DNA from 2 places in the Clostridioides sp. GD02367 genome. Region 2 is predicted to be linked to the other one. Evidence: riboswitches for the same ligand, from Rfam matches in the RefSeq annotation. Region 2 holds a riboswitch; the other holds the start of a gene.

Region 1 (8,059 bases), on a different contig from region 2:
GTATAGTTTCAATAACTTTCGATAATTTGTTTGTAGTACATGATATAAAAGTTATAGAAGGCCATAATGGCCTATTTATAGCAATGCCTAGCAGAAAAGTAGGCGAAGGAAATTTCAGAGATATAGCTCATCCAATAAATGCAGAAATGAGACAAGTTTTAGAAGATGCAGTTTTACAAGCTTATCATGAAGCATTAGTTCAATGGGAAGTAGCTGCTGAATAATAATAAATATATAAAATGGAGAGAGCCCGAACATTTAGGCTCTTTTTAAATGGAGAATTTGTATTAAAATATGTACTTTTTAGTAAAAAAGTGCTATATTATTAGTGATAATGTATATGTTGTATACAAATTGTCAAATAAATGTATTATAATGTATATTGATTGAGAGAATAATACGAATAAAATTAAATTGATTGAATGGAGTGTATCAATGAACTTTAAAGCTATAATCCTTGCCGCAGGCAAAGGAACAAGAATGAAGTCTAAATACCCAAAAGTTATTCATAAAGTATGTGGAAAAGAAATGGTCAACCATATTATAGATGTTTCAAAAAAATCTGGTGTAAAAGATACTGTTGTGATTTTGGGACATGAAGCTGAGGTAGTAAAAGAAAAACTAGCAGAAGAAACTATAATAGCTATGCAAACAGAACAGCTTGGAACAGGACATGCTGTAAAGATGGCTAAAGAATATATTAATGATGAAGATATAATAGTTGTACTTTGTGGAGATACTCCACTTATAAAGGAAGAGACATTAAAAAAATTATTTGAATATCATATAGAAAATAAATATCATGCCACAGTTCTTACAACAAGAGTTGGAAACCCAACAGGTTATGGTAGAATAATAAGAGATAAGAAGGGTGACCTTCTCAGAATAGTGGAACAAAAAGATGCAAATTCAGAAGAAAAAATGATAAGTGAGATAAACTCTGGAATTTATTGTTTTAATGGTAAGAGTCTTAGAGAAGCATTAGATTTGTTAAATAATAACAATGCACAAGGCGAATATTATTTAACTGATACTGCTAAAATAATGAGAGATAAAGGTCTTAAAGTTGGTGCATTTGCAGGTTCAACTATTGAAGAGCTTATGGGTGTTAATTCAAGAGTAGAATTATCAAAAGCAGAAGAGATTATGAGAAGAAGAATAAATGAATCTCATATGGTAAATGGAGTGACTATAATAAACACTAACTCTACCTATATAGAATCTGATGTTGAGATAGGTAATGATACTATAATATATCCAGGAGTTATGTTACAAGGGAAAACAAAGATAGGTTCAGATTGTATAATTGGGACAAATTCATCTATAACAAATTCAGAAATAGGTGATGGTACAGAAGTAAAAAATTCAACTATAATTGATAGTAAAGTTGGAGAAAATACTACTATTGGTCCATATGCATATCTAAGACCAAAGAGTAACTTAGGAAACAATGTAAAAATAGGCGATTTTGTTGAAGTAAAAAATGCTGTTATAGAAGATGGTTCAAAGGCATCTCATCTTTCTTACATAGGAGACGCACATGTTGGTAAAAATGTAAACATTGGATGTGGAGTAGTCTTTGTAAACTATGATGGTAAAAACAAATTTAAATCAATAGTAAAAGATAATGCATTTATAGGTTCAAATTCTAACCTAGTTGCACCAGTAGTTGTAGAAGAAAAAGGATATATAGCAACTGGTTCAACAATAACACACGATGTTCCAGATGGAGCCTTGGCAATAGCTAGAGAAAGACAAGTTATTAAAGAAGGCTGGGTAGAAAAGAAGAATCAAAAAGATGCAGAAGGTAAGTAATCATTAGTTTATTATTTTGGCTAATAAATTTAGCTCGAAATTATTATAAATTATATTCACTAGGATTTTAAAATTTTCAGGAGGGTTACATAAATGAATACTAGCGGAAGCGAGATTAAAATTATTGCAGGTAATTCATCGAAAGAGTTAGCGCAGAAGATAGCTGACTATATAGGTGTATCAGTGCTAGACTGTGAAGTAGGTACATTCAGTGATGGTGAAATATGTGTAAACATGAATGAGACAGTAAGAGGTTGTGATGTGTTTGTAGTACAATCTACTAACAGTCCAGTAAATGATAACTTAATGGAGTTATTAATCTTAATTGATGCATTAAAGAGAGCATCAGCAGGAAGAATAACAGCAGTTATTCCTTACTATGGATATGCAAGACAAGACAGAAAAGCTAAGGCAAGAGATCCAATCACTGCTAAATTAGTTGCAAACTTAATAACTGCTGCTGGAGCAGACAGAGTATTAACAATGGATTTACATGCAGCTCAAATACAAGGATACTTTGATATACCACTAGACCACTTATTAGGTGGAACAATATTAGCAGATTACTTCAATGAAAAGAAAATAGAAGATTTAGTAGTAGTATCTCCTGATTTAGGAAGTGTTACTAGATCAAGAAAATTTGCCAATACTTTAAATGGAGAAGTGCCAATAGCTATAATAGATAAGAGAAGACCAAAAGCTAATGTATGTGAAGTTATGAACTTAATAGGTGACGTTAAAGGTAAAAATGTTATACTATTAGATGACATGATAGATACAGCAGGAACAATAGTTAATGCAGCAAATGCACTTAAAGAATTTGGTGCAAAAGATGTTTATGCTTGTTGTACTCATGGTGTATTATCAGGACCAGCTATTGAAAGAATTTCTAATTCAGAGATAAGTGAGTTAATAGTTCTTGATACTATACAACTTCCTGAAGAGAAAAGAATTGATAAGATAAAGATAAAAACTGTAGCTCCTTTATTTGGTGATGCTATAAGAATGATATTCTCTAACGAATCAGTAAGTAAATTATTCTAATTTATTAGATTTATAAGAGTTGTTTAAAAGGATATAAAACTTTTGGACAACTCTTTTTTGTTATTTTAATTTATAGGAATATTTTAGATGTGTATATGTAATTTTAGAAAAGGATTATAGTTTGAAACTTTGGTGAATTTAAGTAAAAATAAGTATAAGAAGTAAATAAAATTATGAATATTATGAATATAAAAAATATTTGGAAAAAGTATTGAAAAATTTCAGATTATGTAGTATTATGTAAATATAAATAAAGAAAGAGGTGTTTCCAATGGGAAGGTCAGAAGATGAACCCTTAATAATTAAATGATTCAGTCACAATCTATAAGGAATAAAAAAATCTATTGAAAGTTTATTTATAAGAATTGAAAATAGTATCTATTCTATATCTTTAATGTTTGTGAGAGGGTTCTGGATTATATAAAGTTACTGTAAAGAAAGTAATTTTGCACAATAAGCATATCTGTAAATGAAGAATTTCGTTTATATAGTGATTGTGGCTGAATCATAATTAAAAGAGATAGAATGTTTATAATAGATGATTTTAATAAAATACTATATTGTAATAGCTTCTAGCTTTCAAATAAATATTAGCAAAGGATGGAAATGACGATGATAAAACTAAATGATAATTTATAAATATCTCCTTACGATATATGATAATTGTAGGGAGATGTTTCTTTTTTTGTATAGTCTAAATATTTCTAGAAGTTGTGTTTCAATATGTAAAAAATTGGTATATATAAATAATATAAACTTAGTTGATAAAATTTGGTAACTATTATATAATATAAGTGGATATGTATATATAATTATGCATTACCCTGAATTTAATAAAAATAGAAACGCTGATATATGTTCTGTGATGTGGGCACCTTGGGACATATGGAGTTAGTGGTGCAACCGGCTATGGAATTGTATTTATTTATGGATACTTTTATTTTCATAGCATTTTTTGTTTTAAAATGGTTATATGCTAGAAATAAATCTGGTTAGTACGTGTAAATAACTTTACTTAGATTTTAACCAGGTATATTATAAGTAAGTATTAATTAAAAAAATTGAGGGGGAATAAAAATGAAGTTAAGAAAGAATAAAAAAGGTTTCACTTTGGTGGAATTATTGGTAGTAATTGCAATTATAGGTATATTAGCAGTAGTAGCAGTTCCAGCTTTATTTAGTAATATAAATAAGGCTAAGGTAGCAAGTGTTGAGTCTGATTATAGTTCAGTTAAGAGTGCAGCTTTGTCTTATTATTCAGATACTAATAAGATGCCAGTTTCAACAGATAATAAAGCTGATTTAACTATCTTGGAGACTTATATGGAATCTCTTCCAGATAAAGCAGATATAGGAGGCAATTATAACTTACTTTTAGTTGGAAAGAAACTAGCACTACAAATAGGTGATAGTGATAATGGAGTTACATTAACAAAAGCACAATCAGCAAAATTATTGAGTGATTTAGGTGAAAATAAAATATATACAAATGCTAGTTTAGGTAGTGCAAATAAATTAAAAGATACTGACACAGTGGATAATAAAGCTCTATATATAGTACTTATAGACAATACTGATATGGATTCAGATGCTAAGTAATACTCATATTTATTAAGTAAGATATTATAAATTTAATGAAAAAGACAGGAAGAAGAATCTTCCTGTCTTTTTATACTATTTTCTTTTATATCCAATCACAAATGATGATATAATTGAGATAGTAAAGGAGTGAAATCTGTGGCTAAAAAAGTTAGAATAGGAGACAAACTGGTTGAAAAAGGATACATAACAGAAGACCAGCTTAAATGGGCATTATCAGAACAAAAAAACAGTGGAAAAAGACTAGGAGAATTTCTAGTACAAGAAGGTCTTATAGATAGTAACTTATTAATAAGTGTATTAAAAGAACTTTTGGATATAGAAAGTGTATTTTTAGAAGGAACAGAAATAGACACATTAGCTACAAAAATGGTTCCAGAAAATATATGCAAAAGATATGCGATATTTCCATTCAAAATCGATGGAGACAAGATATGTCTAGCCATGTCAGACCCACAAGATAGAGAAGCAGTTCAAGATGTAAGACGTATGTCAGGGAAAGATGTAGAAATATTTATATCGAGTGCAGAAGATATAAACAAAGCAATAGGTCATGCTTATGCTCATTCAGAAATAAATAAGGCAATGACTGAGTACAACAAGAATAGAACTGGTGGAGTAAGAGAAACAGTAATACTTGAAGAAGATGTAAACGCAGCTCCAATAGTAAGATTAGTAAACAACATACTAGAAAATGCTGTGAGAATGGAAGCAAGTGATATACATATAGAACAAAGCGAAAATTACATGCGTGTTAGATTTAGAATAGATGGTATGCTAAGGGAATATATGAGAATGAACTCAGCGCCATACAAAGCAGTAGTAAGTCGTATCAAAATAATGTCAGATATAAATATATCTGAAAAGAGAATCCCACAAGATGGCAGAATCTATTTAAAAGTAGATAACAAACCTATAGATTTTAGGGTTTCTACAATGCCAACTAATAGGGATGAAAAGATAGCCATGAGGGTTCTTGATAAGAGTAATTTTATGGTTAGTAAAGAAGTACTAGGAATAGATGAACATGGCTCTAAGATATATGACGAGTTGATAAACACTCCTTATGGGCTTATATTGGTAGTTGGTCCTACTGGAAGTGGAAAGACAACTACATTATATTCAATGTTAAATCAATTAAATACAGAAAATAGGAACCTCCTAACTATAGAAGACCCTATAGAGTATGAATTACCTGGCGTAAATCAATCTCAAATAAATGAAAAAGCAGGTCTTACCTTTGCCAGTGGACTTAGAGCTTTTATGCGTCAAGACCCAGATATAATAATGGTTGGGGAGATAAGGGATACTGAAACTGCGGAAATAGCAATAAGAGCTTCTCTTACAGGACATTTAGTTTTAAGCACATTACATGCAAATACAGCAGTTGGAGCAATTTCTCGTCTTTTAGATATGGATGTAGAAAGTTTTTTGATAACTTCATCTGTTTTAGGGGTAATATCTCAAAGACTTACAAGAAAAATTTGTGAGCATTGTAGGGTTTCATATGAAGCAGATATCGGAGAAAAAAAGGCTCTTGGTATTGATATAAATGAATCAGTAACTATTTATAAAGGAGAAGGATGTGAAAGATGCAATAATACAGGATATAAGGGGCGTCTAGGTATATTTGAAATGCTTGAAATAACACCAGAAATAAAAGAGTTAATAGATTCATCTGCCAATCAAAGAGAAATTTTAAAGGTAGCTAGACAACAAGGTATGATTAGTCTAAAAGAGGATATAGTTAAAAAGGTTTTAAATGGAAAGACAACAGTAGAAGAAATGATTAGAATAATTTTGATGACTGATTAAAGGATGATATTATGAAAAGTTTTAAGTATACAGTGATAAAAGAGGATGGAAAAAAGCAAACTGATGTGATTGAAGCTAATGATTTTAATGAAGCTAGAAATCTACTTAGAAAAAGAAATCTTAGAGTTCTCGAAATTAAAGAAAGTAAAAGTAAAAATATAAATGTCTTTAGTAGAAAGAGAAAAAAAGACTTAGGAGCTGACCAGATAAGCCACTTTTGTAGACAGTTTGCTATTATAGTATCTTCAGGTATAAATAGTATTTCAGGACTAGAAACATTAGCCAGAAGGTCAACTAATGTTACCTTGAGAGAAGAAATTAATCGTATAGTGGCAGAAATAAAAATAGGTTCTACTATTGCAGATTCAATGCTTTCATCAAAATCAAAGTTTCCAAAATTACTTGGAGCTATGGTAGCTACAGGTGAGGCCACAGGTAAATTAGATGAAGTATTAAAAAGTATGGCTTCATTTTACTCAAGTGAACATAGAATTAAGCAAAAGCTTAGAAATGCAGCAACATATCCACTAATAGTTTTAATTTCTTCATTTATAATGATTTTTATATTTACAGCATTTATGGTGCCTAAGATGGTTAATTCAATTACAACAGTAGGTGCAACCCTTCCCCTTATAACAAGAATTGTTATGGGGTTTGGTATGTTTATGAAGAAGTTTTGGATAATAGTACTTCTAGCTATTATACTGTCCATTTACCAATTTAAGAAATATTTAAAAACACCAATTGGTAGAGCACATAAAGATAGAGTCATAAATAAGATACCTATTTTAGGAAAAGGAATAAACTGTATGGTAGCTACACGTTTTTCAAGAGCATTGTATCTATTTGTATCAACAGGGTACCCATTAGTTCAGGGACTTGATTATATTATAGATAGTGTAAATAATACCATGGCAGAAAAGATTTTGTCATCAGCTAAAGATGGAATAACAAGAGGTGAGGGCTTAGCAGAAAACTTAGAGAGATATACCTATTTTGATTCTGTATTAGTGCAGATGATAGCTATAGGAGAGCAGACAGGGGAGTTAGAGAATATAAGCAGACAGATGGCCGAATTCTATGAGTATGAATCCGAAATTTATTTAAATAGGATGGCATCAATGATAGAACCTGTTTTAATAATTGCAGTTGGTATTATAGTTGCGGTACTGGTTGTATCAATATTTATGCCAATGCTTAGTATATATGATGCTATGTAGGAGGGAAAGGACAAATGAACAAGGTTTATGTATCATATTATGGCGATTCTATTTCCATAGTTGAGGGCAGATATAAACATGATAAAGATAAGTTTTATATAAAAAATTTTAATGCGTTTTCAATAGAGGATATTGCACAAGATTTTTCTAAGGAAAAGTATGCTCTATTGAGATACGCATTAGAAAATATTAAGTTAAAATCAAGACATGTAGTTTTTTGTTTAAATACAAGAGATGTAATTCTAAAACCCCAAAAACTCCCTAAGATGGATAAAAAGGATTTAGATGGATTTATGAAGCTAGAAATGGATGAGATGATGGCTTTGGAATCAGATGAATATGTGTTTTCATATGAAGTATCTAGTGAAACATCAGATAGTTCAACTGGTGAGGAGTCAAGTCTAAATCTTATCATTGGAGCTATAAAAAAGGAAGAAATAAATGCAATTGTAGAGATAATGCATGAGTTCGATTTAATATTGGATAGAATAGACACATTATCAACAGCTTATTTAAGAATTCTTAAAAATTTGGATTACAACGATATAATGGTAACTAACATAAGT
Region 2 (8,059 bases):
ACTTTTTAAAGTTAATTGATTGAGTGCAATTTGCATACTCCAATGAAATTTACCTAATTTAAATGTCTTATACTTTAAAAGAGTTTTTTGTAATAACTCAAATACCACATCGATTTTAAGATTATTTGGTATACAATCATCATATAAAACATCAGAAAAACTTTTTTCATACTGAGCTAGAAATAATTTTATAACTTCATTGAATATTTCATCTTTTGATTTAAAATAGTGATAAAACATACCAACTTCACCACCAACACTATCTAAAATCATTCTTATAGAAGTATTTTCATACCCATATTCTAAAAACAAATTAAGTGCATTCTCAATAAGTTCATCTCGTTTACCACCATTTAATATTCGTTTTCGTGCCATTTTTGTATCTCCTTTTAAACAGAATATCATTCTGCTTAAATTATATCATGCTATAAAATAAACATCAATAATTAGCAAAACGCTATTCTTTAAATTATTATCTAATGAAGAACAAAATCATAACAATATACTTCCAACTAAACTATAAAATAGTTATTCATAAAAAAACTTAAAATAAGATGAAAAGCAATATTGTATATAATACAATAAAATCATATAATACAACTATGTAATTTTTATTCTTGTATTTAATAAAATTTCTTCTTCTTTCTTCTAATAAATATTATCCCAATTAAAACTATAACAATAAATACAACTATTACTGAAAGTATCAATTTTGAAAGAATATTATATATTCCTATGCTTTGACTTTTATGTTTATCTAAATTTCTATGTCCATAATTTTTAGTTCTTATAGTTCTTTTCTTCAAATTAACTCTGCTTTTTCTAGATTTACTACGTTTATGCTTACTTTTAGATTTAATAGTTTTAAATCTAGTATTATTAGATTTATAATTTTCTTGTGCTGAAGAAATGTATACACTAGAATCAATAATAGCTTCAGCCTCAACTTGCAATGGATTTATAGTGCTGATTATAAGCAAAAAAGATATAGCTATTCCAATCAATGTTTTCTTTTTTTTCATATTTTCCCCCTCATAAAAATCTTATATCTAGTTTATTATAATATATATAAAACTAAAAATTACAAAATTTTTCAAATTTCTTATATCTTTTCTTATCTTTAATATTATTTTTATCCTATCAACTTTCTTTTTTATTAAAATTTTCTAAATCAATCTCAATTCATGGCACCTAAAATACAAATCATAAGTTAAATCTATTTTCAATTAAATCTTCGATTTACAATTAAAAAGACCTAGTTAATTTATTATATTTAATATTATAATAAGTTTTTTTACAAAAGAAAAAGAATCCCATGAATAGGATTCTTTTTCTGAAATTTATTAGTATATTTAAAGCTTACTAGTATCCAATTATGATAAACTTAAACATTCTTCTATATATTGACTATATACATATCCAGAATATTTTTTTCCATTTCTATCAATATTAACCCTTGCCCATTTGCCAACACTATAACATACTTCAACTTTAAAACCATCAGGAATTGTAGTTATAATTCTAGAGTCTAATGTTCTATCATTTCTAAGTTCTAAACTTAAGCCATTCGTTCTTATATTTCCTACATAATTCTTTTTTCTATTTTTTACTATACCATTACTATTGCTTTTAGCATTGCTTAATTTTTCTAAATATTTATAAAGTAACCAACCTTTGTCATAATTACTTTCAACTTCTGCCCATATTCCATCGACACATTTTAACTTAACAATTTTACCTTCTGGTATACTTTTCAACTTCATACTATTTATGTCTGGTCTTTCTCTTAAATTTAATTTAATTTTAGTCTTAAAATTGATGCTAGATTCGCCAAAACTTTTCAACATTAATTCAGATATCATCTTAAGCCCTCCTCTTGCCAAATATTAAGTTATTAAAAATATATAACTTTAAAAAATACTTTCAACAAAAAGAATTATTATCTTTTTGGCAACTGGCTGACATGACCTTTATTATATAAAGATTTTAGTCCCTATAGCTTTGCGTCATTAGATTTATCTAATATTGCCTATATCTGAATAATAACATAATTTAAACAATTTAAAAATAATATTACATCAAATTTTATATTAATTAAATATAAATTAAATTTTTAATTAATAATAACCAAAAAATATCTTTATATTTATTAATTTAATTATTCTTCTTCATAATTCATCTGAAAAATAGTAATTTGTATATGATATTACTACTTTTAACAAATCTTTTTCAATAAATATTAATATATAAAAATAATCGATAATTTTTTACATCCTTAATTAATATAAAAAATTAATGATTAATAAAAACCTAAAGATAATTTGTATTAATTATTCTCTTTTAAAAATTTTTACTACTCTATCTATGCTAAATCCTCTCTATACACTTTATCATAAGATGTATATATTTTACTTTTTAAATGACTTGACAAACTAATGATATTATAATATTATCATTATAGACCGACGGTCAGTTTAAATCTTATATTTATACCACTACTATAAAAAAATTCTAAAATTTTTAATACAAAATTTTTAAGAAATGAGGATTATTTATGCTAAAAAGAATATTATTAAAGGATTTAACACGAAATAAAGTAGTAACAATTACTCTATTTATTTTTATTTTACTTGCATCAATGCTAGTATCTAGTTCAATAAATATCATTGTAGAGCTAACTGATTCAATGACTTCCTTGTTTCAAAAATCTCATACACCACATTATGTCCAAATGTATTCTGGGAAATTACAACAAAAAGAAATTGATAAGTTCTCAGCTAAAACTCCATATATAAAAAAACAGCAAACTTCCGAACTTCTAAATGTAAATGGAGCTAATATTTTTCTAGGAAATAAAGTAGAAAATCAAGCTAATAGTGTACTAGAAAATAGTTTTACAAAACAAAACGATAAATTTGATTTTTTATTAGATATGGACAATCAAATAATGCAAATAAAAGATGGAGAAATAGGTGTTCCTGTATATTATATGAAACAATCCAATTTGAAAATTGGAGATACTATAAAAATTATTAATGGTAATTTCTTTATGGAATTTACAATAAAAGATTTTATACGTGACTCACAAATGAACCCTTCACTTGTTACTTCAAAGCGTTTTTTAATCAGTGATAATGATTGGAACACGTTAAAATCTAATATAGGAGAAAGCGAATATTTAATTGAATTTATATTAGATGATATAAATAAAATTAGTGAGTTTGAAACGTTATACCAATCAACTAAGCTCCCTCAAACAGGTACATCAGTGACTTATTCTATTTACAAATTACTAAATTCTTTGTCTGATGGGATTGTAATTACTATTATCATCTTAATTAGTATTCTTCTTATTACAATTTCTATTTTATGTTTACGATTTACTTTAATTACAACGATTGAAGAAGATTATCGAGAAATTGGTGTTATGAAGGCCATTGGTATTAAAAATGGTAACATCCAAAACTTATATTTAATAAAATACTTGTTAATTGCATCTTTTGCAAGTTTTCTTGGTTACATACTCTCATTATTTATAGGCCCTCTTTTTACAAAAAATATTTACATTTATATGGGAGCCATAGACAAAACCATTTTTAGTATTCTCGTTCCATTTATAGGTTCAGTTCTTGTATTTTTAAGTGTTGTATTCTTTTGTAAAGTTATACTTAAAAAATTCGAAAAAATATCAGTAATTAATGCATTAAGAGGTAACCGTTCTACTAACTCTGTAAAATATGGATTCAGTTTTCAAATACACAAAAATAAAATAACAAATACTAACATACTTTTAGGATTAAACGAAGTGTTTAAAAAAATTACAGTCTATGGATTGCTTTGTTTTGTATATACGATTTGTATTTTTATTATGACTGTACCAACTAATTTTTTAAATACTATTAAATCACCTGAATTTATCACTTATATGGGTGCTGGCAAGAGTGATATTCGTATTGATTTGCCTCAAACAAAACAAACTAAGCATCTTTTTAATTCTATACTAGAAAAAATTAATGTTGACAATGATGTTAAAAAGTATGAATCCTTTACAACAAGTTCATATAAAATAAGAAATAAAGATGGCAAGATAGAAAATATTAAAATAGAAAATGGAAACTTTAAAACTTTCCCACTGACATATGTAAAAGGTTCTGCACCAATGAAAGAAAATGAAATTGCATTGTCTGTCATAAATGCAAATGAACTAGAAAAAAGCATTGGAGATAATTTATCAATTTTCTTAAAAGATAAAGAGTTGATTTTAACTGTTAGTGGAATATATCAAGACATTACCTATGGTGGTAAGACTGCAAAAGCTATGCTACCATCTAGTGAAGATAATATACTATGGCATATTGTAAATTTGAATTTAAAGCCTGGTGTCAATGTAGCAGATAAATTAAAGCAGTACAGCATAAATTATTACCCTGCTAAGATTACTGATATGAATAATTATACAAGTCAAACATTAGGTTCTGTTATCAGCCAATTAAGACTTGTTATAAAATTAGCTGTTGTTATGTCTATTGCAATTTCTTCACTAATTACTGCGATGTTCTTTAAAATGCTCATTGCTAAGGATACGCCACAAACAGCAATTATGTTTAGCTTAGGATTTTCTACTAAAGATATACGCATTCAATACATTACTAGAGCTTTATTGATACTTATAATTGGAACTGTTTTAGGAGTCATTATAGCAAATACACTTGGACAAAAAATATCTGGATTACTACTTTCTGGTATCTCAAATCTCCAGTTTGTAATAAATCCATTAATTGTATATGTGCTTTATCCATCAGTTTTAATTCTCACAGTATTAACTACAATTATAGTAATTAGTAGAGCAATTAATAAAATAAAAATTATGTCTATTATAGAATAAGGGGTATGTTATGAATAATATTATAGAAGCTAAAAAAATTATTAAAGAGTATACTATTGGTAAAGGAAATGTACAACAAGTTTTGAAAGGAATAGATTTGTCAATTCAACATGGTGAATTTATATCTATTATGGGTTCTTCTGGCTCTGGTAAATCAACACTACTACATAACATAAGTGGAATGGATAAATTAACTTCTGGTACAGTCAAATTTTCGGGTGAAATGATTTCTAATCTGTCAGAAGAAGCATTATCAAAACTTCGATTAAAAAATATGGGATTTATATTTCAACAAAGTAATTTACTTAAAAATTTAAATATATTTGATAACATAATTATTTCTGCTTACTTAAGTAAAGAAAAAAATCGTCAAATAATCAATGAACAAGCAACAAAACTTATGGAAAAAATGAACATTCTAGAAATAAAAGATAAAGATATTACTCAAGTCTCTGGAGGTCAACTTCAAAGAGCTTCTATATGTCGTGCTTTAATTAATGATCCGAAAATTTTATTTGGAGATGAGCCCACAGGTGCACTTAACTCCAAGTTAACAAATGAAGTAATGGATATTCTTATAGATATTAATCAATTAGGTACAGCTATTATGCTCGTAACTCATGATGTAAAAGTAGCACTAAAAACAGAACGAGTACTATTTATGTCTGATGGTATGATTGTTGGGGAAATTAAATTAGGTAAATTTAATAATCATGATTCAAAATACCGAGAAAATAAACTGATGAGTTGGCTATCAGAGTTAGGTTTTTAATTTTACTAAACTATTCACTTTATGTACTTTAAAGCTAATGACTTATTCAATGTTTGATGCTAAAATATAATTAATAAAATTTAATTATAGGTGATTGCATTATGAATATTACTAAAGGCATAACTTTACTCTTAACATTATCAATTGTAATATCAGTAGTAGGATGTTCCCCAAAAGAAAGTGCTAGTGAAGTAGCAAAACAATATATTGATAGAGTTAACTCTGGTGACTATGAAACAGCATATAGTTTATTAAGTAAGGATAGTAAGAAAAAAATTAGTATAGAAAATTTTGAAGAATTTCAAGATATTTTAGTTAATACAAAGAGAGTAATTAATTATAAAGTAGGTAAAGAAAAAACTATAAAAAAATATAATTATGATGGAAAAAAGTATAAAAATGTAGTTAAATTAGAAGAATCTTTTGAGATAAAAAATATACTTTATAAAAGAAATGATTCTTTAAAAGTTTATCGATATTTTGTAATTGAAAACAATAAATACAAACTATTATTACACGAAAGTTTTAAAAAAGACTTTGCTATCAATAGTATGTATCTCGCTCAACTTAAACTTGATGATTACAAATTAGAAACTATTAAAGAAGTTGAAACCCTACTAAAAAAATCAATTTCTCTTAATCCTACTAATTCAGACCTATATTATGCACAAGCATGTAATTATATGCGTTTTGATGGATTTCCTGGCTCTTCAGATGCGATAAATAATGCTTTTGATTCAATCAATAACTCTTTAAAGTACTTAGATAAAATAGATTCTGATTACAAAAAAAAGATGAGCGACATATACAATCTAAAAGGAGTTATACTTATGGCTAATAAAAGATTTGATGAGGCAAGACAGTGTTTAAATAAGTCATTATACTTTAATAAAGATAATGAAGATCCAAAATCCAATCTAAATTCATTAGAGAGTCAGATAAACTAACTATTTAGTTTTTTATCTATAAAAAACATTTAATATATATTATTCAATGGTAAATAACAATATTTCTGAAACTAATTACAATTTTAAACTATAAAAGACTTATTGTTATAAATTAATACTTGTAATAATAAGTTTTTTATTTAAATTGAAAAACATAACTATTAAGATCTCGTTGTAAAAATTCAAATTAAAAACCTTAATAATTTTTCAATTATATTATTAATAAGATATTAACTAAATTCACACATCTAAACCTAAACACTGTTTATTAAGTGCCCTACACTATGTATATAAAAGCATCTAAATACATTATCTCTATAATAAATTAAACATTAGAATACTCTAAAATAATAAAAAAAAAGGTATAAAGAGCTACCCTCAAGCTCAATATACCTTATAAATGTCTAAACTTCATTTTTTACTAATTTTTCTATATCTTTGATAATATGTTCTTTAGATTTTTTTCCAGCTATAGCATCAAAAATTGCAACAGCCTTTTTCTCTCCAAATTTTTCTGCTACATCATTAAAATCTAGAAATCTAACACTTTCTTTTTGTTTACCAAACATATAACACCTCTCATACACTTTTATATACTTATTATAACTTCTATATATTTATTTTTCACCAATAAACGTTAGACAAATTAGTTCCTTTATTTTTTCAGTCTGATTCTATTTTCAAAATTCCTAACAAAAACAGTTTATTCTACTCTATAAATAAAAATAGACAATTTAATTTGTAGTAAATTTGATAATAAAATACAATGAACAAAATTTTATTTATTGTACTTTCAAAAACTTTTTATTAAAACTTATATGAGTTATAAAAAATATATTACTATATGAAACATAAATATGTAAATATAATTATCCCAATATTCAATTTATTTAAAACAATAAAAAGTATAGTATATTGAATAGCAACACTATACAATTCTCAATATAATCTGTAATAAAAAATACTCTAAATTTTTAATTTTTTGTATACAATTATAAAAAATCAATAAAAATATATAATTATAAGAATAAAATTTAGCACAATTTTAAACAACTAAATGCTACTAATATAAATAAATTATTGATACTAAAATTATACATTAAACTCTTCTAGAACCTTTATTGCGAATCTTGCGTTTGGATACGTAATAGACCCACCACCAATTACACCTATTTTTATTGCTTCTATAATTTCATCATTACTCGCGCCAGAATTAATACAACCCTCAATATGATAACAAATACATTCATCACATCTACTTAAAATAGAAATAGCTAATCCCATTAATTCTTTATTTTTTTTGCTTATAGCTCCTTCTGAATAAGCCTTATCATCAAGACTTCCAAATACTCTGAAAAATTCATCTGTATCACTTAATTTTTATTGTAAAACTTTCTATATTCCTTCATTTCTTTAGTATTCATGTTCTACCTCCTATATTTATAAATAATTTTT

Evidence for each region. A riboswitch is a leader RNA that binds a small molecule or an ion and turns the genes downstream of it on or off. The one in region 2 is predicted to bind cyclic di-GMP.
Region 1: another riboswitch for cyclic di-GMP. It lies ahead of Q3223_RS14790 (type II secretion system protein); the one in region 2 lies ahead of Q3223_RS04815 (SH3 domain-containing protein).

The regions. Positions count from the first base shown of each region.
Region 1 is NZ_JBJODK010000012.1:33,267-41,325, forward strand. Features, by position in the region: gene spoVG (septation regulator SpoVG) at 1-224, shown strand, start outside; gene glmU (bifunctional UDP-N-acetylglucosamine diphosphorylase/glucosamine-1-phosphate N-acetyltransferase GlmU) at 436-1,815, shown strand; gene Q3223_RS14785 (ribose-phosphate pyrophosphokinase) at 1,909-2,859, shown strand; cyclic di-GMP riboswitch class II at 3,692-3,777, shown strand; gene Q3223_RS14790 (type II secretion system protein) at 3,937-4,458, shown strand; gene Q3223_RS14795 (GspE/PulE family protein) at 4,597-6,273, shown strand; gene Q3223_RS14800 (type II secretion system F family protein) at 6,285-7,493, shown strand; gene Q3223_RS14805 (PilN domain-containing protein) at 7,508-8,059, shown strand, end outside.
Region 2 is NZ_JBJODK010000003.1:137,166-145,224, reverse strand. Features, by position in the region: gene Q3223_RS04825 (TetR/AcrR family transcriptional regulator) at 1-375, opposite strand, end outside; gene Q3223_RS04820 (hypothetical protein) at 624-1,022, opposite strand; gene Q3223_RS04815 (SH3 domain-containing protein) at 1,374-1,862, opposite strand; cyclic di-GMP riboswitch class I at 1,947-2,040, opposite strand; gene Q3223_RS04810 (FtsX-like permease family protein) at 2,555-4,885, shown strand; gene Q3223_RS04805 (ABC transporter ATP-binding protein) at 4,896-5,657, shown strand; gene Q3223_RS04800 (DUF3887 domain-containing protein) at 5,759-6,604, shown strand; gene Q3223_RS04795 (hypothetical protein) at 7,009-7,173, opposite strand; gene Q3223_RS04790 (carboxymuconolactone decarboxylase family protein) at 7,697-7,912, opposite strand.